2 regions of the Bacillus sp. C28GYM-DRY-1 genome follow, and region 1 is predicted to be linked to the other one. Evidence: predicted binding sites of a transcription regulator. Region 1 holds the regulator's gene; the other holds the start of a gene.
The links. The regulator LexA, encoded in region 1, represses DNA repair genes until DNA is damaged. The targets are predictions, from matches to a motif close to CGAACATATGTTCG.

Region 1 (11,656 bases):
GTCTAGTTTAAAGTGTACTAAACCAAAAGCTATTATACAACATTTACATCTCTTTTTCTTTGGTTTTAGACAAAATTTCTTTCTTTCACCGGATTTAGCCATCCATAACGCTTCGAATTAAAATCCATAGCCAGAAAGCAAGGGCTTACTTTTCTCAACACTTCAAAGAAAATCGTTTCTGCCTCGTAATCCCCCGAAGCCACTAATTCTATCATGTGCTCCTTCATCATAAACGTCGCGTGGCCTTTTGCATTCGGCAAAGCTAATCTATAAATATAATCCAGCTGTCTGTAATCCGTATTGTGTAAATTCATTTTTAACCGCTGATGCATATGTAAAATCGGAATAGGCTGTGTAATATATTGAATCTGTTTCTCTGTCATTTCATACTGCTGCTTTGTCAGGCTTGTCCAATGATAGTCTTGAAACAGCTCAAACATAACCGATTCCCGCCCGAAATAGTGATTAGCAAACTCCTCTTTAATCAGATACGTATAATAGTGACGTTCCATCTTTTCATCCCCTTTTCCAGCAGCATTTCATTTGCTCTCTATTATACAAAAGAAGAAAAGAAAGAATTGTCTATTACTGTTTAACAGCCAATACTATTTTTGTCGGATAAACAAGAAAAAGAGGATGATTTGACTCATCCTCTTTAAAAGACTTTTACTTATTGATTAATGCTTTAACTCGGCTCACTACGTTTGGAACTGAGAAGCCGTATTCATTGATGACGGTTTCGCCAGGAGCAGATGCACCGAATCGGTCTATGCTGAGCACGTCTCCTTCAAGCCCTGTGTATTTGCCCCATCCAAATGATGAGCCCATCTCAATCGCAAGACGTTTTTTCACACCTGCAGGAAGGACAGTGTTTTTGTATTCAACAGATTGTTTATCGAAACGGTCCATTGAAGGCATGCTGACAACAGAAACATCGATATTTTCTTTTGCCAATTCAGCTTGTGCTTCAATCGCAAGACCTACTTCAGATCCTGAAGCGATAAGAAGAGCGTCAGGTGTTTCGTTTTTAGATTGAGAAACGACATATGCACCTTTTTCCACTCCTGCCAATGCTTCTTCAGCTGTTTGGTCAATCGTTGGAAGGTTTTGGCGTGTCAACACTAGCGCTGTTGGCTGTTCAGTGCTTTGCACTGCAAGCTTCCATGCTGCGGCTGTCTCATTTCCGTCTGCAGGACGGATCAAGGAAAGATTAGGCATCGCACGGAGTGAAGCAAGCTGTTCAACAGGCTCGTGCGTCGGGCCATCTTCACCTACCGCAATACTGTCATGTGTGAAGACATAAGTGACAGGAAGACCCATTAACGCTGCAAGGCGAATCGCCGGACGCAGGTAATCTGAGAAGACAAAGAAAGTTCCGCCGAATACACGCAGTCCGCCATGGAGCGCCATACCATTTAAGGCCGCGCCCATCGCAAATTCACGAACACCGAACCAGAAATTTTTGCCTGAGTAATCAACCGCTGTAAAATCACCGGCATTTTTAATTGTCGTTTTGTTTGATCCCGCTAGGTCAGCAGATCCTCCGACAAAGAATGGAATTTTTTTCGCAAGTCCGTTGAGAACTTCACCGGAAGAGGCGCGGGATGCCAGGCTGCTTCCTTTTTCATAAACAGGAACCTCTTGATCCCAGTCCTTCGGAAGCTCTCCTTTAATTGCCAGCTCAAGCTGTTCAGCAAGTTCAGGATAAACTTCTTTATATTTAGCGAATTGAGCATTCCATTCCTGTTCTTTTTTCTCTCCTGATTCTTTAACCGCTGAAGCAAAATGCTCATATACTTCTGCCGGTACGTAGAAATCTTCTTCATATGTCCACGCATAAGCTTCTTTTGTTAACTTGCTTTCCTCTTTACCAAGCGGAGCTCCGTGAACACCGGATGTGCCGGCACGGTTAGGTGAACCGAAACCGATTGTCGTTTTCACTTCAATTAATGTAGGTTTCTTTTCATTTTGGCGTGCTTTTTCGATAGCTGCTGTTAATTCTTCGATGTTGTTTCCATCCTCAACATAAAGAACTTCCCAATTCATTGCTTCAAAACGCTGTTTCACGTTTTCAGAGAATGAACGGTCAAGGTCCCCATCCAGAGAGATGTCATTAGAATCGTATAATACGATCAGACGGCCAAGCTGAAGATGGCCTGCGAGTGAAGCGGCTTCAGAAGAAATGCCTTCCATTAAATCACCATCACCGCAAATACTGTATGTATAATGATCGACTACGTTAAATGAATCGCGGTTGTAAGTTTCCGCTAAATGGCGTTCAGCGATAGCCATTCCGACCGCCATGGCAATTCCTTGTCCGAGCGGACCTGTTGTGGCATCCACACCGGCAGTATGCCCGAATTCTGGATGTCCAGGTGTTTTGCTGCCCCACTGGCGGAATCCCTTAAGATCTTCGATGCTAAGATCAAACCCGCTTAAATGAAGCATGCTGTATAAAAGTGCTGATCCGTGTCCAGCAGATAAAACAAAACGGTCACGGTTAAACCAGCCAGGGTTTGCCGGACTTACGTTCATAAATTTTGTCCACAGCGTGTATGCCATTGGAGCAGCCCCCATTGGCATTCCTGGGTGACCAGAATTTGCTTTTTCAATAGCGTCTATTGAGAGTGTGCGAATGGTAGCAACTGATTTCTTTTCAATTGTATCCATAAAAATCCCCTTCCTATGTGTTGTACCCTTACATCATAAATGTCTGACGACTTTTTCTCAACTGTTTCAGCTTAAATTCGAGAGAAACTTGTTGAATTTTGTCACATAAGAGTTTTGCTCATAGTATATGCAAAAGAGGAATACGATATTTCCGTATTCCTCTCATATTAGTGAAGTTTGTTATTTCTTTGTTCTTTTTTTAGCTTTTCTGGTGTCACATCATTGCCTTCTGGATCAATAATTTTCACACTTTTCAACGTGTTTTTCATAGATGAGCGAAAACCTTTTAAGTACTCTTGACGGAGCTTTTGCTGTTCGGCTTTTTCTTCTTCTGTTATAACGCCAGCTTTGGCTTTAGCAGCAAGTTCATTAATTCTGGCAATTTTAGCGTTTGAAATCATGTTAAACTCCTTTATTGCATTTTGTCTATATAGTACTAGATCAAAAAGAGTTTTACAACCTATTCACTCGGCTGTCTCATCATTCTCTATGTACTCTTGATACCGCCGGTGGACGGTAGCTTTAGACACATCATAGCCAAACCCTCTTAGCGTTGCCGCAATTTCTGCAAACGTCAGTTTATTCGCTCTTAGGCGGACAATCTCTGAGATTGGGACCTCTATTCTATCTTTTCCGCTGTTTTCATGTTGGTTTTTCAAGTTTTTTTGCGGTTTAAAGCCATTTTTTACTGCACGCTTCATTCCCCGCTTGATTTTCATGTTGTGAATTTTGCGCTGATACTCTTCCACTATGCTGACGATCTCCAGCACCATAGAATCAGCCTCCGATAACTCCAATTCACCTCTGTGAGCCGTTGTATAGACTTTCACACCTTCTCTGTAGATACAATGGAGCAGGGCAATTTTTGCATTTCCCCGACCGAGCCTAGTCTCATCCTGAACCAAAATAACATCAATACCCGAATTCTTGATCTCATCCAGCAGTTCAAATACACCGTCCCGATCCATTTCGTATCCACTGGCTTTTTCAGAAATCACTTTGACGGCTTCCATGCCGTTCTCTGCTGCAATGGCTGTTAGCTCCTCCACCTGCCGCTTTAATGAGGTTTCCTGCTGTTCTTTATTTGTGCTTACGCGGGCATATATGAGTGCTTTCATTTTTTTTCTATCTTTCCTCTCTATCTTACAGTTGCTAATTCATATGCATCCTGATGTTTTTTTTTCAATGGGATCACCAGCTCGTCTCCCGGCTGGATATCAGACGTCTGCAGATGATTTTTATCAGCTACCCATTCAATAAAATCGTTTTTGTTTATCTTTTTTGTATCTGCAACCTGATCAGCAATTGACCAAAGTGTGTCGCCTTGCTGGACTTCTATTTTAGCATACTGATTAAGGTCCTGACCGCTGCTTGTATATGACAGCAAAAGGATAACTGCGCTCAAAATCACTGAGAATAGACCAACAAAAATAATAGATTCTTTACTCATGCTCATAACCTCCAACAGGAATGTTTGTTCGCCTTTTTATAATTTCAGTATATACGAACAAACGTTTCTGTCAATTGTTTTTTCGAACCTATGTTTGTACTGTAAGGAAAATCATGCTATAATCTTCTTAAAATCGACGTTTTGAGGTGCAAAAAATGACGAAGCTATCAAAAAGGCAACTAGATATCCTCCGTTTTATTAAAGCAGAGGTAAAATCAAAAGGATATCCGCCTTCCGTGAGAGAAATCGGAGAGGCTGTTGGGCTTGCGTCCAGCTCAACTGTCCACGGCCATTTGGCCCGTTTGGAAACAAAAGGGCTGATTAGACGGGATCCGACAAAACCTAGAGCAATAGAAATCCTTGATGAAGAAGTAGACATTCCGCAAAGTCAGATCGTTAATGTACCCGTCATCGGGAAAGTCACGGCGGGATCTCCTATTACAGCAGTAGAAAATATTGAAGAATATTTTCCGCTTCCTGATCGTATGGTTCCTCCGGACGAGCATGTATTTATGTTGGAGATCATGGGAGACAGCATGATTGATGCTGGTATTCTCGATAAGGATTATGTCATCGTTAAACAGCAAAATACAGCGAACAACGGGGAAATTGTAGTTGCGATGACAGAAGATGATGAAGCTACGGTTAAACGTTTCTATAAAGAGGATACTCACATTCGCTTACAGCCTGAAAACCCAACGATGGAACCTATCATCTTGCAGAATGTCAGTATTCTAGGGAAAGTGATTGGCGTGTTCAGAACCGTCCATTAACCTATTAATCTATCAAATGCATGAAATAACCCCCTCTTCCTTTACGGAGAGGGGGTTTATTGTACAAAAAGCAGGCTCGCCCTGGCTTTTGGGTGCGAGCCTGAATAGGAGGGGAAAAGAACATCATGTTTACACCATAATTATCCACCGGATAATTGTTGAAGTCAAGAAATTTTCTTTCCTTCAGGAAACTTTTATCAGGTTATTGTTGTTTAAAATATTAGACGTTATTTTCTTGAAAAATGTTTCATTCTCATAGGGCGTGGAATAGCGCGGCTTCATGTATATTTATGGAGCGCGACATTGAAATTTAATGAAAATTTAGTATACAGTAAACTTAGTTCAACATAATCTAAAAAAAACAGCTCACCTCTCCTGATCAACGTGAGCTTCAATCAAATTGTAAATACTGTACACCATAACTGCCCTTTACCCGAACACTTGTGCAGTTTTCTGAGTGTTCTTCTGCAAATATACGGTATCGGTGAAATGGATCGATAGAAACCTTATCCTGAGCGCTAAAATCAAACCAGCTTCCGCTGAATTGCTTCGTGCTCAGCGTGGTATATTCTCCCGTAAGCCTCATTCGCTGAAGTTTAATCTCAACTGAGCAAGTATTGGCTCCCAAGATCGTCAACTGATAGCCTAAAATATAGTCGATCGCCGGAACATCATTAATATTGTCCAGAACAAACGATTTTGTGCTGTCATTTAAAATAAAGTTTGTTTTGTGATCAAAATCTAAAGCTGACACGTGGGTACTGCCAATGCCGAAAAAACACATCAAAACTGCTGTTAAGCCCAAGATTTTTATTTTCAATCACATCCTTTCTTTTCCATATTTTAACCTTTCATAAGATTTATGTACATGTTCTGTGTAATACCAAGAGGTTGTTTCAATCATAAAAATCCATATGCTTTTTCTCCTGTTTATAATAACGAAGCCTGTCCTGAAGGGTTCCTGTATGAAATTCAAATTTGTGACCGTCTGGATCGGTAAAATAAATTGATTTTCGATCTCGTTCATCTCGTTCTCTGCCCGGCAGAATATTGACATGAAGCCTTTTTAATTTCGCTGACATTTTCTCAAACTCATGATCTTCGATAGTAAATGCAATATGGGTATAAGACGCCTTAATGTCATTTCTCGGAATGTCAGGTTCTTCATTAAGCGCAAGCCATATGCCATTTAAATCAAAATATGCTGTTGTTTTTCCCTTTACCAGAAGCTTGGCATCAAATACTTTTTGATAAAAATCAATCGATGTATACAGATGAGAAACTGAAAATAATAAATGGTTGATTCCTTTTACCTTCACAAATCATTCCCCCTTGAAAGCTGATCATCCATATGTACGACTTTTTCCCAAAAAAGTTTCAGTCAGCAAAAAATACCAGTGTAAACAACATCGGATTGTTTACACTAATGACTGTGAATGTTCTTTGTCATTCATTTACAGCCAAGGGTTTTCTTCAAAAATAACAATTTAGGTGGTTAAATGAAACATATCATTGCTCTTGCTTCAAAGGTTGCTTTCACTTTTGCCCTTTTATATGTGATATTGGACAGAGTCTATCACGCGCCCTTTTTAAGTGTGATGTTTATAGCACTTTTCCTAGGTTTTGTTTCCTATCTATCCGGTGACATGCTCGTCCTTCCGCGAACAAACAATATTACAGCTTCATTGGCTGACTTTGGACTTTCATTCGTTATTCTTTGGGTCTTTGTTTTAACCCAAACAAGAAATGATTTCCCACCGTTTGCAGCTGCTCTACTTTCCGCTGCCTGTCTTACTGTTTTTGAATACTTTTTTCATCGGTATTTGCTAAAAAATGTGCTGGATGAAACCTTTCGAAATGAACTGTCAGCCAGGGATAACACTCTGCAGTATCAAATAGAAGCCGCAGACGAGCTGTTTCCTGACGTTACGAAGGAGAATCACGAGGAATAGGAGGCTAAACGCCTCCTATTTTTCAGTAGCTATTATTGATAAAACGGGACAGCACTTCTGTAAAATCGTAAAACCTCTCATTTTGAGTGACAGATCTGCTCTTTAAAGAAAAAATGCCGAACAAAGATTTTCTAAAACCAGTGCTCATTTCTAACTGGATACTCAAACCTGTTTTTGATTTATTTGCGATGTTATTCGGACTTACACCTGCGTGCGGATGATCCATACCGAGCAGTACCGCAGGAAAACCGGCATTTTGCAGTCTTTTAACTAAATCTGCCGCTCTTACGCGATCTGTACCGCCGACTTCGATCTGCTGATCTTCTTCTGCATATCCGTGCAATGATATGACATATTCATGACTTCCCGTCATTTTCAGGGCCCGAGGCTCATCAAAACGCGTGCTCGTAATATGCAGCACCGAGTTTCCTGACGATTTTAAGCCTTCAAATAAATACAACGAGTACTCTTTGCTGAGTTCTCTCGCTATTTCACTTGTCCCGCCCTCTATACCTCCTCCGTGAATGGCTAAAACAAGAACAGGGCTGCACGTTTGTTTCGTAACAATGCCGTAATCAGAAGGATCTTCATTGTTTTTTAATTCCTCAAAATTCTGATATACATCTTCAGCATATATTGAAGAAATCGGAGCAAACACCATAAAAATAAACAACAATCTTACAATTTTAGGAGTTGATGGAAAACGTTTGGTTATGTTACAATCAACATGCTTCAAGGAATGGAGCAAACGGCGGAGCAGGGATACTTTGGCCGGTTTCATCTACTCCGCCTCTAAGTCCAAATTTACAGGATGTCGGTTTCTTTGAGGCTTTAGCACGAAATTCTCGTCCTCCTTGTTAAATTTTTGTTAAATTCACAATATTATATACCATTAGCCCGGGCGCTGTTCTTCCTATTTCTGAATTTATGAAAAGTAAGTTGGCACCAACAGCCTTTTACCCAATTCCCATATCAAACAGAAAAAAATGCACCTGCCCTTCGGCCTGTGCATTTTTATTTTCGTTTCATTCTTTGTTTCATTTCTTTATTCAATTCCATAAGGTTTTTTTCAATCTTTCTTATTTTTCGCCTTTGCGGGATAGTTTTCACTTCATCATAAACAGCGATAAACCCGCTTAATGTCACTGTTGCAATGTAAAGGACACGCTGTTTGATCCTCCGGTCAGCGTGCGCATGATCACCCGCTTCTTTTTCCAATCTTTCGGTTACGCCTTTATCAAACAGCTGATCGACATACACTTGTTTCATTCCCACTATAAATCCCGCAGCCAGCCAAAGGATCAGAAAACAACCGATATAAAACATCATTAATCCTTCCTTTCCCGTCTAGATGCGGCGCAGAATTAAAATGTCGCTGATCTACTCACTAAGCAGCTGGCTGACGAATCCTCTTCTTTGTGTTAGGTTCTTCATTTGGGCGGACAATATGTAATGATGTAATGTACAGTTAGAAATTTTATTCCAAACAGCCACATGTGATGAACAGCGGTTAATTTGTTGTCCTGCATAGCTTCTATCAGAAAGGTTTCAGATAAAGGAAGCGGACAAGTCCCTGCACTTGTTTGCAGATAAATCCCCTCATCTCCGGCCCTGCTTTTTCTCCGCCTGCTTGTCAAAACCAGCTTCTCATGATGATGATAAGGTTTTAAAATGCCTGTCATACTGCTGAATGGAAGCGGTAGAGAAATGTTCATATACCCTTCTCCATTTGAACGATACACTGAATATAGAGCGGTAAAAATGGTTTCGTTTTTTTCATTTGTTCTGATCCAGGCACGCACTTTTTCTCTTCCGTCTTTTTTCGAATGAACACCCTTTATCGTACTGTACATCCTATACCAGTCAGGGTTCGTCGACAGATGTATTTGGCCGGTTCTTCTGCTGAACCATTCGTAAACCATTGCAAGCGGCCGAAACCACGTGCTCCACGCCACTTTTGCTTTTACATCATAATTTATGGTTTGTTCATAAAACGATAGAATGAACGGTGCCAGTTTTTCGGGCGAAAAATTTTTTGCTCGAAGGCTTCCCATATCATCCACAAGCCCTCTGTACTGAACGTTATTTTCAGCTTGAATGTTAGCTAAAAAGTTTGTTCCAATCCTTCTTCTTCCGTATATACGGCTGAATGTCTTTACGCTGTCTGCATCAAAAGGCTTCGGAGCTACTATTCTCCATCCTATGAGAGCAGGCACTATAACAAAAAATGCGTTAACAAAACCGTGTATCCAAATCATCTGATTAATGGTCAATGTGACGTTTTGCCGAAATACACCAAATGAATAAATCATCGAGAAAGAGATCGTTATCAGTAGAACGGCAGAAGAAAGCCGAATAAGAAATGTTCCCGTCTTGCGGTGAAAAGCTGTAGTGAACACCAAAAATGCGTGCAGATAAAGTGCCGCCATGTAGATGGCAACCGCAAAGACATCAAGTGTTTTTGAATATGTGATACCAAGCGCAATCAGAAGGGGTGATAACAAAATCACCCATGTTATCCAACTGTACAACATCCGATTTTTCCTGGTAATTCTCCCGAGCAAGCCGTTAAAGATTGGGATCAGAAAGGCTGAATAATGAAAGTGGACAGCAGTCAGCAAAATGATAAGAGGGGCAAATTGCATGATCTGCAAATGTGCAGCATAAGCAAAAAACCAAAAACCTCCTCCCGCCAAATAGATAAGCCCGAACAAAACTGATGTCTCTTCGATTCTATGTATCTTTGTTTCCCAGAGGCGAAGGATCGCAAACAGAGCCACAAAAGCTGTGTATATCCACCAGATTAGCGCGAACCCTCCGATGTCTGTCACAAGAGCCAGTACCGCAAAAAAAGCGGCAGCCGGATAGCACTTTATCAACCCAGATTCTAGAGATTGAGCAGACCGAAGCTGCGATTGATGAAAGACAAAAGGAAAAATTCCCGGCACGAAAAAAAGAATGGATACCAAAACAAGTGCCTCTGCCACTGATATATGGGGTGCTTCCGCTGCAAGATATCCTATAAAGCAAAGCCCACTGATCATTCCATTTCGTTTTAGCATGATTCTCTCTCTTCTTCCTGAAACATTCCATGATAAAAGAAAAGGGTGCCGAGTATTGTATTTTGGACATGCACTTGTATGGTGAAGCAATTCTTGCTTTCGTCAAACGTTTCGCAAACAACGGATGTACCGGTCAGCCATTTTGGGAGCGCTATTCTTTTTCCTCCTATCAACAGCCATTGCTTTCCCGATGTAATCGTAAGAGAGCCTTCAGCAGATGCCTCGAACGCTAAAACAGACAGCAAAACATGAGGTTTGCCGAAGAAATCAAGTACCCTATCTTCTTTTTCGTCGTATACCATAATCGCATCAAAGTAACGTTTTTTGCCTTTAAAGAAAAATGTACGATTCCATTCTATCCCGGTATGTTCCCGATTCATTAGACAAGCTCTATTTTGTATCGTAAAAGGGATGTCTTTGCCTCTTTCTGAAAAAAAACACCTGAAAAAAACCCCCAGCTTTAGAAGCATTCTAACCAGAAAAGTGCCTCCGCTTATTTCTGACATCGTTCCTGTCCCGCTGAATGTATGAGACTCGTCTAATTGATATCGTTTTTGCAGCTTGGGGTGCAGCAAATGATAGTTCTTGATTGTTTTTTCATAAATCGAACTCACAATGTCACTTCTTTCTCTTTCGTTTTGTGTTCCTGGCACTAGGGAGTTGCAGACTAACAATGCCGCTTGCCGCAGAAAACACACTCAACAGTATCCACAATACTATTTCGGAGCCTAAAATAGCGAATCCGGCAAAGAGACAAGCCTGGACAGCATGAATGATCCATTTTCTCTTTAATGGAATCAGCCACAATATACCCAATCCTATATCCGCTGTTCCTGCCAAAATGCTTGTTTCAAAACCTGTAAAACCTTGATAACTCCAAAATAGACTGAAAAACAGACACATGAACACATAGACAATAGCAGATCGAATGAAGTATTTCGGATGTTTATTTTGCTCAATCCAAAGTCTTAAAACATCGAAGCTCCATGCAGTCGCCCAGCCGAGAAGCGGCCGAAATAATAAACGATCGATCCATCTTCCCGGCAGCCCGTAGGCTGTTTTGTATTGGTACTGCGTTAAAAACGTCAAATTCCCGTTGTCTTGCTGTATATACTTCCAGTACCCGCTGCCATGCTGAATTAGAGATAACGGATGATCAGAGCCAAAAGCCAGTGAGGAAACTCTTGCAGATGACGATTTGTCGAAAACACCGACTGTTTCTCCTGTACCCGATACCTTTAATCCAAAGCCTATCCTTGTTTCGTAAAGAAACTTCTGCTTTTCGTATGGCGGCCTATATAAATACGTGATATTTGAAAACCGGAGGTCCCATTCCCTATGCAGTGATGGGTTTTGTGTATATTCCCAAAGCTTATCCAGATCGGATCTCATTTCAATTTCTACATAAATCGGTTTCTGTTTCACAGCTCCTCCTCCCTTCAATTAGAAGCAATTCCTATATTAGCATATTGACCATTCAGAAAATCCATTTCCTCCAAAAAAAGTATATGAATTCTAATACGCAAAGAAAAAGAAGAGATAGTTGCCTTCTTATTGTATCTATTTGATTCATCACTGTGTTTTAACCGTTCTATAATGAGTAAGTTTGGCGTTTACGCTGTACGTGATGTTAATTTTACTGAAGGTATCACCCCAATTATTTTCCATAAGTCCGGATGCTCAAGCCTTAAAGATTCATCAAAACCCGCAACATCTGCTTTATATTCATGTTGAATTTTTAATACATTA
Region 2 (11,656 bases), on a different contig from region 1:
CTGACCCCTTACCGAATTAAAAAAGTGAGAATTTTAAATGGTGCTCATACGGCAATGACGCCAGTTGCTTTATTATACGGCTTGAAAACTGTGCGGGATGCTGTCGAGCATCCGGAAGTGGGGCAGTTTATTAGAGAGATGATCGCTGACGACATTCTTCCTGTTTTAAAAATGGAAGGGCTTTCTCAATATGCTGATGATGTGCTGAATCGCTTCAAAAACCCGTATATTAAGCATTACCTAGAAAGCATTGCATTGAACTCCGTTTCCAAATTCAAAACAAGAAACCTGCCGACCATTCAGGAATATGCTACACAGAAGGGACAGCTTCCTGAACGCTTGGTGTTTTCTTTCAGCGCTCTTCTGTATTTTTATCAGGGAAACCAGAAATTGCAGGATGATCCAGCTGTTTTTCAATTTTTCAAAGAGGTGTGGCATCAGGAGAATGGAGACATGCTTCGTATTGCCTCAAGGGTGTTAGGTGAAGAGCGGCTGTGGGGGGCAGATCTGAACGAGATACCGGGGCTGACTGACAGAGTCGCTGATGGCTTGAATCATATTCATGAGCTGGGCATGCAGCGGGCTCTTGAACGATGCTGTACACAAAGGGGAGAGGTACGATGAAGTCATGTATAAAGATTCATAAACAAGACAATGTTCTTCTTGCTCTGCGGGATATCACGAAGGGAGAGCGGCTGAATGCGGATGGCATGTCGATTGAAGTCAAGGATGATATAAAAAGAGGCCACAAGATTGCGCTTCAGCCTATCAAAGAAAACGACAGCATCATCAAATACGGGTTTCCAATCGGGCATGCATCACAAGATATATCGATCGGAGAGCATATTCATGTCCATAATACAAAAACAAACCTGTCTGATATCCAAACATACAGCTATACACCGAGATTTGATGAAAATCCGTACTCAAATGAGAACCGAACGTTTAAAGGATTTAGAAGAGAAAACGGAGATGCCGGTGTACGCAATGAATTATGGATTGTGCCAACTGTCGGCTGTGTCAATGGGATAGCTGAAAAAATGCTCCAGCGTTTTGTCAGAGAAATGGGGGATATTGCTCCATTCGATAACGTGCTCGTGTTAAAACATCAATACGGTTGCTCGCAGCTTGGCGACGACCACGAAAACACGAAGCAAATTCTGCTGAATGCCATTCGCCATCCAAATGCCGGCGGTGTCTTGGTGTTAGGGCTTGGCTGTGAAAACAATGAGCTGGCAGGAATGAAGCAAGCACTGCAGGACGTGAACCTGAATCGGGTGAAGTTTCTCGAATCCCAGTCGGTGACAAACGAAATGGAGGCAGGCATTGCTTTACTGAAGGAGATTCATGAAGCCGCTAAAGGAGATAGACGAGAAGATATTCCGTTGTCTGAACTGAAAATCGGACTGAAATGCGGTGGTTCGGACGGTTTTTCCGGCATAACGGCAAACCCGCTGCTTGGCCGTTTTTCAGATTATATCATCGCACAGGGAGGGAGCACGGTGCTGACGGAAGTCCCGGAAATGTTCGGAGCGGAAACCATCCTGATGCAGCGGGCTGTCAATGAAGAGGTGTTTCATAAAATTGTCCATTTAATCAATGATTTTAAACAATATTTTATAAAACATGATCAGCCGGTGTATGAAAATCCTTCACCAGGCAATAAAGCAGGCGGTATTTCTACGCTTGAGGATAAATCGCTGGGCTGCACGCAAAAAGCGGGAATTTCTCCTGTTGCGGATGTCTTGAAATACGGCGAAGTGCTCAAGACAAAAGGGCTGACGCTTTTGAGCGCGCCTGGAAATGATTTGATCGCTTCCTCCGCATTAGCAGCGGCGGGCTGCCAAATTGTCCTCTTTACAACGGGGAGAGGCACGCCGTTCGGCACCTTTGTCCCGACAGTGAAGGTAGCGACAAACACCGAGCTGTACGAGGCGAAGCCGCATTGGATTGATTTTAACGCAGGTCTTTTAGCAGAGGATGATGTGCATGAGGAATTTGTGCTGCGGGAGTTTATCCACTATATGATTGAAGTGGCCAGCGGTCAACTTGTGAACCATGAAAAAAATGATTTCAGGGAACTTGCCATTTTTAAATCGGGTGTGACGTTATAATGAAAAAGGCTATCCTCCGGAGGATAGCCTTTTTCATTAGATCAATTTTAAGCCGCTGACCAAAATGATGGACGCCATAATAAATTGCAGCGGGCGCGGAGAGAATCGAGGCGAGAGATGGCTTCCGATCAGCACGCCTGGAATTGAGCCAAGAAGCAGATTAGCTGCCAGCATATAATCTACGCTTCCGAAGCTTGCATTCAAAATGCCTGCTGCCGTAACGAGAAGAAAAGCATGCGCGATATCGGTTCCGACAATCTGTGACGCTTTCATATTAAATAAGTAAATCATGGCGATTGCAAATAATGACCCCGAACCGATTGAAGTTAATCCGACGATAAACCCGAACACGACACCAATAAGAATCGTCAGCGCCCGCTTATTTTCAAGCGGCATCAGCTGCCAGCGGTTCGGGCGAAGTTTTCTATCCAAAAACAAACGAACGATGATTGAAATGGCAACTAGTGTTAACACATAGCCAAGAGCGTGCTTAATAATTTCTTCCTGATGCTGATGAAAGGCGGGGAACAAATGCAGTATGCCAATGGCTAGCGACGCACTCGGAATACTGCCGATGGCTAAGTATTTTACCAATTTAAAGTTAATTGTTTTCTGCCGCCAATGGGAGGCAACGCCAAACAGCTTTGTGATCGAGTTATATACAAGATCCGTACCGACCGCGATGGAAGGATTAATGCCAAGCACAATTAAAAGAGGAGTTAATAAGGCCGCTCCGCCCACTCCCGTCAATCCGACTAAGGCTCCGACAAACAAACCCATCAATATGATGCTTACACTCATGATAAAGGCCTCCTGAAAACCCGACTATTTTTATCAGATTATATATGATTAGGTCGTGTTAATCAATTAAATGTTTTGAATTTTCGCGCGTTAGTTCCTTGAAATTTTGGTTTGCTCAATATCTTTATTCATTTGACCTATAATGAGTGTCTGGACGAAATCTGGAAGTGAGGCGCAGGCATAAAAAAAAGATACCTCAAATCAGGTATCTTTTTTCTCGTTTGCATTACATACGCTGCTGATAGAAAGGAAGCTCCGTGTGGCCCATTTCCCGCACATAAACGAATAGGTTGCCTTTATGATGAATTTCATGTTCCATTGCAAGCTGAAGCAGGGCGCTGCCTGTGACTTTTCTGCCGAAAGTGGCTGTCAGATCAATTTCTCTATCCAGTTGCTCTTCAGTCAGCTGTTCAAGGATAGCGACCGTTTTTTCTGTATATGTTTTTGCCAGAACATTGAGATCTGTTTCTGTTTCTTCCTGCTTGTTTTGAAAGGGTGAAGCATTGCCTTCTTTAATGACATTTGCAAACAAGTGGAAAGACGTAAGAATGTGTTTGACAAGCTCTTCCGCTGACATAGACGTTTCAGCCGGTTTGTAGCCGTAATGGTCTTTGCTGATTTTTTCAGCAAGCTCATTGGTCACGTTCCGATGGGATAAAAAATGGTTGACAATTTGATTGGATTGGCTCAATAGGATCTCCTCCATATGTGAAAATTATGGTGCAATGACATCCTATATCAACGGTTATCAATTCACAAGCAATATGCTGTAGGATGAAACAAAATGCTATGTCTGTATATTTAACGTTCACAATAGATGAAATGGGGTATAAACATGACACACATACCTTCCATTTGTCAGTAAGAAGAAAAAGAGAATGAAAGAGCTGCAGCTGGAATTTATGAAAATGAGAGTCTTTGACATCTTTTTAAGTGAAGGAGAGGAGAAATATTAAACGCCGCAAAGCTTACAGAAGGAATTTCCATTGCACAGCTGGGAGAATTATATGACAGCCCTTCAGGTGGCACCAAGAAGGAAATCATCATATTGAAACCATGGTGAAAGACATGACGGAGGCAAAGAAAAAGCCGGCAGAGGAGCTGAATGGAAAGGTTTTCGTTAAAAGAAAGCACGGGTTGTTGAAAAAACCGCGCTTTTTTGTTGCGGTTAGCCGAAATTCGACAATTGCGGTCTTTTTGCGTTCTTCTTTTTCTTGTAAATATGATAAAATATGACATATCTCGGGTAACTCAAAAGGGGGGATTAATTGAGGATGAAGCAGACGATTCCGTCCTCTTATGTCGGGCTTAAAATTAATGAATGGTATACCCATATCCGGCAGTTCCACGTTGCTGAAGCCGAACGGGTTAAGCTCGAAGTAGAAAGAGAAATCGAGGATATGGAAGAAGATCAAGATTTGCTGCTGTATTATTCTTTAATGGAGTTCAGACATCGTGTCATGCTGGATTACATTAAGCCTTTAGGAGAGGACACGTCGCAGCTGGAGTTTTCAGAATTATTAGAAGACATCGAAGGGAATCAGTACAAGCTGACAGGGCTTCTCGATTACTACTTTAATTTTTTTCGAGGAATGTATGAATTTAAGCAGAAAATGTTTGTCAGTGCCATGAAGTATTATAAACGGGCAGAAAAGAATCTTGCCCTTGTCTCGGATGATATTGAGAAGGCCGAGTTTGCTTTTAAAATGGCCGAGATTTTTTACAATTTAAAACAAACCTATGTTTCGATGAGCTATGCCGTTCAGGCATTAGAAACCTACCAAATGTATGAAACCTACACCGTCCGCAGAATCCAATGTGAATTCGTTATTGCTGGAAATTATGATGATATGCAGTATCCAGAAAGAGCATTGCCCCACTTAGAACTGGCTTTAGATCTTGCAAAGAAAGAAGGCAACCCCCGCCTGATCAGTTCAGCCCTGTACAATCTCGGCAACTGCTATGAGAAAATGGGTGAACTGCAAAAGGCAGCCGAATACTTTGAGAAATCTGTTTCTATTTGCAAGTCGGAAAAGTTCGATAATCTTCCGCATTCTATCTACTCTTTAACACAGGTTCTGTATAAACAAAAAAATGATGCCGAAGCGCAAAAACAGTATCGCGAAGGATTGGAAATCGCTCGTCAATACAGTGATGAATTATTTGTGGAGCTTTTTCAATTTCTACATGCGTTATACGCGAAAAACATTGACACAGAATCAGTCTCACACACCTTTCAATTCCTTGAAGCACATATGCTGTATCCTTATATTGAAGAGCTGGCGCATGATGCTGCCCAATTCTATATAGAAAATGGACAGCCCGAAAAAGCACTTTCATTTTATGAGAAAATGGTGCATGCACAAAAACAAATCCAGAGAGGAGATTGTTTATATGAAATTTAAATGGATGTCAGGTTTGTTGCTCGTTGCGATTGGGTTTAGCTTTACTCAGGTGATGGTCCATGCAGGAGAAACAGCAGACACAGAGGGGAATACATTCCACATTGCGGCACGCAATCAAACATGATGATGACAAAAAAGACCCTCAGGGGTCTTTTTTATTTCAGCTTCCATTCTTTTATGGTTAGCTCAGAAGATCCGCTTGTCACCAGAGGGTCTGCATGTCCGATTTCCTCCGCTTCTTCCAGCGAACCTGCTTCGATGACGTAGGCGCCGCCTGTGCCGTCGCTGAATGGCCCGAACATTTTTAAGCGCTTCTCTGCCTGTAAGCGATCCAAAAATTCATAATGGCCGGCTACATGCTCCTGATTGAATTGATCTGTTCTCGTGGTCAGCATTAAGTACGTATTCATCTCATACCCCTCCTATTGAACTTTATTTTAACATAACTATCCATATAACGTTGACGGTTGATATGAGCTTTTCGTCCTACGAATGCCACCTCTTGATGAAAAAGAAAAAGGAGAGATGATAGGTGAGCATTCAAGTGAAGAAAAATTTGGTTTCTGAAGCAAAATATGCGTTGAAGTGCCCCAATGCGATGTCCGCTGAATACATTACCATTCACAACACGGCAAACGATGCGTCAGCGGCTAATGAAATCAGCTATATGCTTGGGAACACCAGCTCAACAAGCTTTCACTTTGCGGTGGATGATAAAGAGGTGATTCAGGGTCTGCCGCTAAACCGAAACGCCTGGCACACGGGTGACGGCACAAACGGTACAGGAAACCGCAAATCAATCGGCGTTGAGATTTGCTACAGCAAATCGGGAGGCCCAAAATATGAGGCCGCCGAAGCCTTGGCGATTTCTTTCGTGGCTCAGCTTTTGAAAGAGCGCGGCTGGGGAATAGACCGGGTGAGAAAGCATCAGGACTGGAGCGGAAAGTACTGCCCACACCGTATTTTATCAGAGGGGCGCTGGGATCAAGTGAAGGCGGCGATTGAAAAGGAATTAAACGGAGTTGTGTCAGCGAAAAAGGCTTCAGTCTCTTCTTTGGCGTCTGAATACCATGTGAAAAAAGGCGACACACTGTCCGGTATTGCCGCATCGCATGGTGTCAGTGTGAAAACGCTGCAAAACATAAATCATATCACTGACCCACATCATATCAAAGTCGGACAGGTGATTAAGCTGCCTCAATCGGCATCTTCTTCAAAAAGCCATGCCGCGTCTTCCTATCCGCTCCCAGCCGGAGTGATTAAAGTGACAAGCCCGCTAACGAAAGGGACAAATGTAAAGCAGGTGCAGAAAGCTTTAGCTGCTCTTTATTTTTACCCTGATAAAGGAGCGAAAAATCATGGCGTTGATGGCGTTTATGGCCCGAAAACAGCAAATGCCGTGAAACGTTTTCAGTCTGTCAGCGGATTAACGGCAGATGGCATTTACGGTCCGAAAACGAAAACAAAAATAGAGGAAAAGCTGTAATTAATAAATGGAAGCTGCTAAGCTTCCGTTTTCTTCTTATACACAAACTGAGGCAAGAACCTTTTGAATATCATAAATGCTTTCGTCTTTTTTAAATTGCTTTGAGACAGCGGGAAGTTCTGCGCCGGAGATCCAAAATTTCAACTCCGAATCAAGGTCAAAGCGGCCGGCAGTCTCCACGCTGAATCTAGAAATGTTTTTGTACGGAATCGATTGAAATTCCGTTTTCTTTCCTGTGAGTCCCTGCTTATCTACAAGAATAAGCCGCTTGTCAGTAAAGACGATTAAATCGCGAACTAATTTAAACGCGGCGTCGACATTCTCACCATCGAGTAAAATATGAGCCAACTCTTCTTTCACCGCAGCCGTTGACAGTGTTGACGCATTGCCAAGTAATCCATCAATAAATCCCATGATATACCTCCTCATACGTATTCTATCAAATCATACTATAAAAAAGGTTTTCATACATAAGTGGTTAGAGTAAACTGGTGCTGACTGGTAAAGGAGAGCATTCAAAATGAAAGATATGTACGACAGCTTTGCAGCCCTTTCTGCTTCTGAATCGGAGTACCGGATTATCTATGAGGAGAAAAACGAAAGTGAGCTTATCGTCCTCGGCCCCCACGGCGGGAGAATTGAGCCTGGTGTCAGTGAGCTGGTGCGGGCATTTTCCGATCAATGTTCCATTTATTTGTTTGAAGGGGTGAAGCAGCGAAACAACCGTTCCTTGCACCTGACAAGCACTCGTTTTGACGAGCCGCTGGCTTTAGAAAAAGTGAATGCCCACCATTTTGCATTGGCATTTCATGGGTATCATGATCCAAAAACTCCGCATACATTGGTCGGAGGCGCGGACCGTAAAAAAGCCAAGCTCATTTGTGAGCAGCTGAATAAAGCGGGCTTTAGCGCTGAGCTCACGAGTGAGAAAAACCGGCTGGCAGGTGTCCATCCGAAAAATATTGTCAATCGTACGAAGAGGAAAATGGGACTGCAATTGGAAGTAAGCACGGCACAGCGAAAGGCGTTATTTCGCAATTTTGGCTGCCGTGATGAAAGTTACACACAAGACGATCTGTTTTATCGATATGTAGAAGCCATAAAGCTTGGTTTTTATGAATAAATATAACAGGACCTGCACAATCGGCCTATTCCTTCATACACTGGAGTTGTGCGAAAGTGTAGGGAGGAATGAATATGTTTTATCATATTAAAGAGCTTCAATATCAAGCAAAGCCAGCACGTCCCGATCCGGTTTATGCAAAAAAGCTTCAAGAAATACTAGGCGGCCAATTCGGTGAGATCAGTGTCATGATGCAATATTTGTTCCAAGGCTTTAACTGCAGGGCGGACGCCAAATATAAAGATTTGTTATGTGACGTTGGCACTGAAGAGATTGCACACGTAGAGATGTTGGCGACGATGATTTCCAGGCTTCTGGATAATGCCCCGGCCGATGTCCAGGAGGATGCTTATAAAAGCAATCCCGCCATTGCAGCAGTAATGTCAGGAATGAATCCTCAGCATGCGATTGTGTCCGGTTTGGGTGCAATGCCAGCAGATAGTGAGGGCTATCCGTGGAATGCAAAATACATTATTGCAAGCGGAAATTTGCTCGCGGATTTTCGCGCAAATTTAAATGCTGAATCTCAAGGGCGCCTTCAGGTGACTCGGCTGTATGCGATGACCGATGATCCAGGGGTAAGGGATATGCTGTCATTTTTGATTGCAAGGGATACTTATCATCAAAATATGTGGTATGCGGCTATTAAAGAGCTGGAAGAAAGAGAACGGGATATTGTCGTTCCAACAACATTCCCGCGTGAGCTCGAAAAACGGGAAGTGGCCTATGACCTATTTAACTTTTCCAGAGGGGATGAAAGCTCACAGGGGAGATGGGCTCATGGCGAAGCCTTAGACGGCCGGGGAGAATTTCGATATATTCCAGCCCCGATTGCATTCGGGCCTGCGCCTCATCTTAAACCGGCGCCAATGTGGGTGCATAATACGATTCCTCCAATGTCAAAATGCTAGTTATTCTGCCGGGCTGAGGATATATATTCCCAGCCCATTTTGATCAGCTGTATTTGCCGATATGATATAACGCTTTTTCTTCAGCGACCTGCAAGTGCTGCTGATCGCCTTCCTCGTACACATTTGGCCGCTTGTGTGATAATACGTATGCGAGCCGCTTCTGAAATTGAATACCTGCTTTACGCCGTTCAAACATTTCAAGCCTTTTTTCAGCGAATTCCTTTGTTACCCGGAATACCCCCGCGATTGTGGCAAGCGCCTGGCTTCTCCATTGCGGCAGTTCCATCTGCAACAGCATAAAGGTTGGCACACAGAAGTGGTACATAAATTGATTCGCCTGAAATTCCTGCAGTTCCCTGAAGAGCTTGTTCATCTGAAAATGATTGCCTGCATGCTTTAACACGTGGCACAGTTCATGGCCAAAATCCTCCCATTGCTCTTCCCGTGATTTTCTCTGATTTAATACAATACTGTACATGCCGTCGTATTTGACCATCATGCTCCCCATATCCTCAAAATGAACCCATATATCCAGATCCTTTGCGATTTTCAGCATGTCAATGTGATGGGGGGAGGTGATGCCCAGCCGGCTGTATAGATTTTTTACGTATTCCTCCAGATGTGATAAGTAATCGCCCAATTGAATACTCCCTTTCGAACGTGTGTTCTGTTTTTAGCGAGAAAGAAAAGCCCTAATAGGACTGAAAAGTGTGTTGAAATATTTCCCTTTTCTTAAAGAAATAAACACTTTTTTCTTTTTATCGGTTTATTTTTCATATGTTTTAGAGAACAGAGAAATATTTATTTATTTTTCGGCTTCCGGTTTTTCTCTTTTTCTTTTAAATAGTTGATAAATTCAATGGCTTGCTGTTTGCTTTCTGGGGAAAAATCCTGCATATCACGGTATGCTATCTGCAAGTCCGGATCTGAGAACATATCGTCATCGGACTTTTTGTCTTTCCCTGTTAATAAGTAATCAGTCGTTACTTGAAAGTAATCAGCCAGCTTTTGGAGTGTGTCATAATCAGGTTCGCTTCGCCCGTTTTCATAGTGGGAATAGCGTGCCCGTGACACACCGATGTGAGATGCGATTTCTTCCTGTGTCCTTTTCCCTCTGAGACTCTTCAATCTGCTGCCTATCATACTATGACCTCTCTTTTTTAAACTCCCTAAGTTACCTATGATTATAGATACAATCTGTATCAAAATAAAGTTATGATAAAAAAAGTATCAAAAATAACTTGATGATACAGTTTGTATCGTTTATACTGGGTAACAGTTGATACGAAATGTATCGAAAACAGATCAGGAGAGTGATATCACATGTATCCAATCCAAATTGTTTTTAGTGAAAATCCTATAGATCAGCGCCATCTGGGACAATCTGGCGGCACTATTTCGTTTACCCCATGCGGCCTTCCGGTGTTCCACTTTGAAACGCAAGAACAGTTTCAAACATACATGATGTTAAAAGGAGAAGCGGCGTACAATGAAAACCGATAAAAGCTATCCTTTTCCTACTTATTCAGGGTTACTGAATTCAGAACATTATGAAAAAATCGGCCCGGCGCTATGGCTGTTTCTCTGGTTCATCAGCGCAACAACAAAAGAAATTGAAAAAGACGGCGTAAGCTGGGGAATCGTACTTGGCCATAAGCCGTTAAAAGCGAGAGAAATGGCGGCTGTTTTCGGGGTGAGTGAGAAAACCGTCAGAAGGTGGCTGGAGATCCTCGAAAACCATGAGTACATAAAGGCTGTCCGCGCGCCATACGGATTGGTGATTTCTGTAAAGCATTCTAAAAAATTCAGCTCCAGATCGGACAAAATGGCACAACGGAGCATAAAGGAACGGCCATTTTCGCCGCAGGCACCGGACACAGACGTCCGCTCAGATAAAGATAATACAAATGTAAATACTGCTGCTGATGATGCAGTGGATCACATTGCGAAGCGGTTTACACAATTACGTTCGGCTCAAGAAGGGCGCACCGTGTATCCTTCGTCAAGAGATTATCAAGCCATCGCCCGTATTGTCGCCATCGGCGTTCCTGTCACGCAAACAATCAAATGGCTTGAGGAATGCTTTCAAGCCTTTGAAAACCGGCGGACCGCCGCTTCAGAAACAATCAAGGCCTTTCGCTACTGCTCCAAATTCATTGAAGACCGATTTTTCGCGCAGCAGGCCAAAAACAATGCTGCAATTCAACATGAGAGGATGGAAAGACATGACAAAACGAACAATCGAGCAAATTTTAGAGGAACTGCGAGAAGGGAGACGTCCATTACCGGCGGACAAACCGGCCGAATCAGACGCAAGCCGGTATGATTGCCCGCGATGCAAGGATCAGGGAGGCTATCTCATCAGGCAGAACGGTATGGAAGTCTGGACGATGTGCAGCTGCATGGCAGAACGGAAAGTGAAGCGGCTGCTTGGTGCCAGTGAGATTACTTACGCCTTTAGACAGCTGGGCTTCAGAGAATTCCGCACGGAGGCAAAGCCGCAGGCCATAAAAGACGCGTTTGAATGCACAAAAGAGTATGTGGCCGATTATGAACAAATCAAGGACAGCCGGAAAAACAGCATCGCCCTTTTAGGACAGCCGGGATCAGGAAAAACGCACCTTTTGACCGCTGCTGCCAATGAATTGATGAGAACGCGCCACGTACCGGTCATTTATTTTCCGTTCGTGGAAGGCTTTACTAATCTAAAAAATGACTTTGATCTTTTGGAAGCAAAGCTGAGCCGAATGAAGCAGGCAGATGTACTGTTCATAGATGACCTGTTCAAACCGGTTAACGGCAAACCCCGTGCTACA

Region 2: the regulator LexA is predicted to act here: its motif matches at 9,496-9,509, upstream of Q3W56_RS05175 (ImmA/IrrE family metallo-endopeptidase).

The regions. Positions count from the first base shown of each region.
Region 1 covers NZ_JAUMKF010000001.1:282,473-294,128, reverse strand. Annotated here, with positions in the region: gene sirA (sporulation inhibitor of replication protein SirA) at 66-512, opposite strand; gene tkt (transketolase) at 667-2,670, opposite strand; gene Q3W56_RS01510 (DUF896 domain-containing protein) at 2,838-3,071, opposite strand; gene Q3W56_RS01505 (YneB family resolvase-like protein) at 3,135-3,788, opposite strand; gene yneA (cell division suppressor protein YneA) at 3,809-4,126, opposite strand; gene lexA (transcriptional repressor LexA) at 4,276-4,893, shown strand; gene Q3W56_RS01490 (hypothetical protein) at 5,285-5,713, opposite strand; gene fosM (FosM family fosfomycin resistance protein) at 5,790-6,212, opposite strand; gene Q3W56_RS01480 (YndM family protein) at 6,393-6,845, shown strand; gene Q3W56_RS01475 (poly-gamma-glutamate hydrolase family protein) at 6,868-7,626, opposite strand; gene Q3W56_RS01470 (hypothetical protein) at 7,860-8,174, opposite strand; gene Q3W56_RS01465 (YndJ family protein) at 8,276-9,907, opposite strand; gene Q3W56_RS01460 (DUF4166 domain-containing protein) at 9,901-10,521, opposite strand; gene Q3W56_RS01455 (hypothetical protein) at 10,526-11,332, opposite strand; partial or broken gene Q3W56_RS01450 (Ger(x)C family spore germination C-terminal domain-containing protein) at 11,480-11,656, opposite strand, start outside.
Region 2 covers NZ_JAUMKF010000003.1:243,025-254,680, forward strand. Annotated here, with positions in the region: gene Q3W56_RS05115 (tagaturonate reductase) at 1-624, shown strand, start outside; gene Q3W56_RS05120 (UxaA family hydrolase) at 621-2,114, shown strand; gene Q3W56_RS05125 (sulfite exporter TauE/SafE family protein) at 2,151-2,915, opposite strand; gene Q3W56_RS05130 (DinB family protein) at 3,142-3,606, opposite strand; partial or broken gene Q3W56_RS05135 (ATPase) at 3,797-4,004, shown strand; gene rapA (response regulator aspartate phosphatase RapA) at 4,184-5,320, shown strand; gene phrA (phosphatase RapA inhibitor PhrA) at 5,310-5,444, shown strand; gene Q3W56_RS05150 (YciI family protein) at 5,476-5,730, opposite strand; gene Q3W56_RS05155 (N-acetylmuramoyl-L-alanine amidase) at 5,853-6,806, shown strand; gene Q3W56_RS05160 (PH domain-containing protein) at 6,843-7,220, opposite strand; gene Q3W56_RS05165 (poly-gamma-glutamate hydrolase family protein) at 7,327-7,929, shown strand; gene Q3W56_RS05170 (manganese catalase) at 8,004-8,840, shown strand; gene Q3W56_RS05175 (ImmA/IrrE family metallo-endopeptidase) at 8,884-9,480, opposite strand; gene xre (HTH-type transcriptional regulator Xre) at 9,642-9,983, opposite strand; gene Q3W56_RS05185 (hypothetical protein) at 10,164-10,343, shown strand; gene Q3W56_RS05190 (DeoR family transcriptional regulator) at 10,330-11,166, shown strand; gene Q3W56_RS05195 (ATP-binding protein) at 11,066-11,656, shown strand, end outside.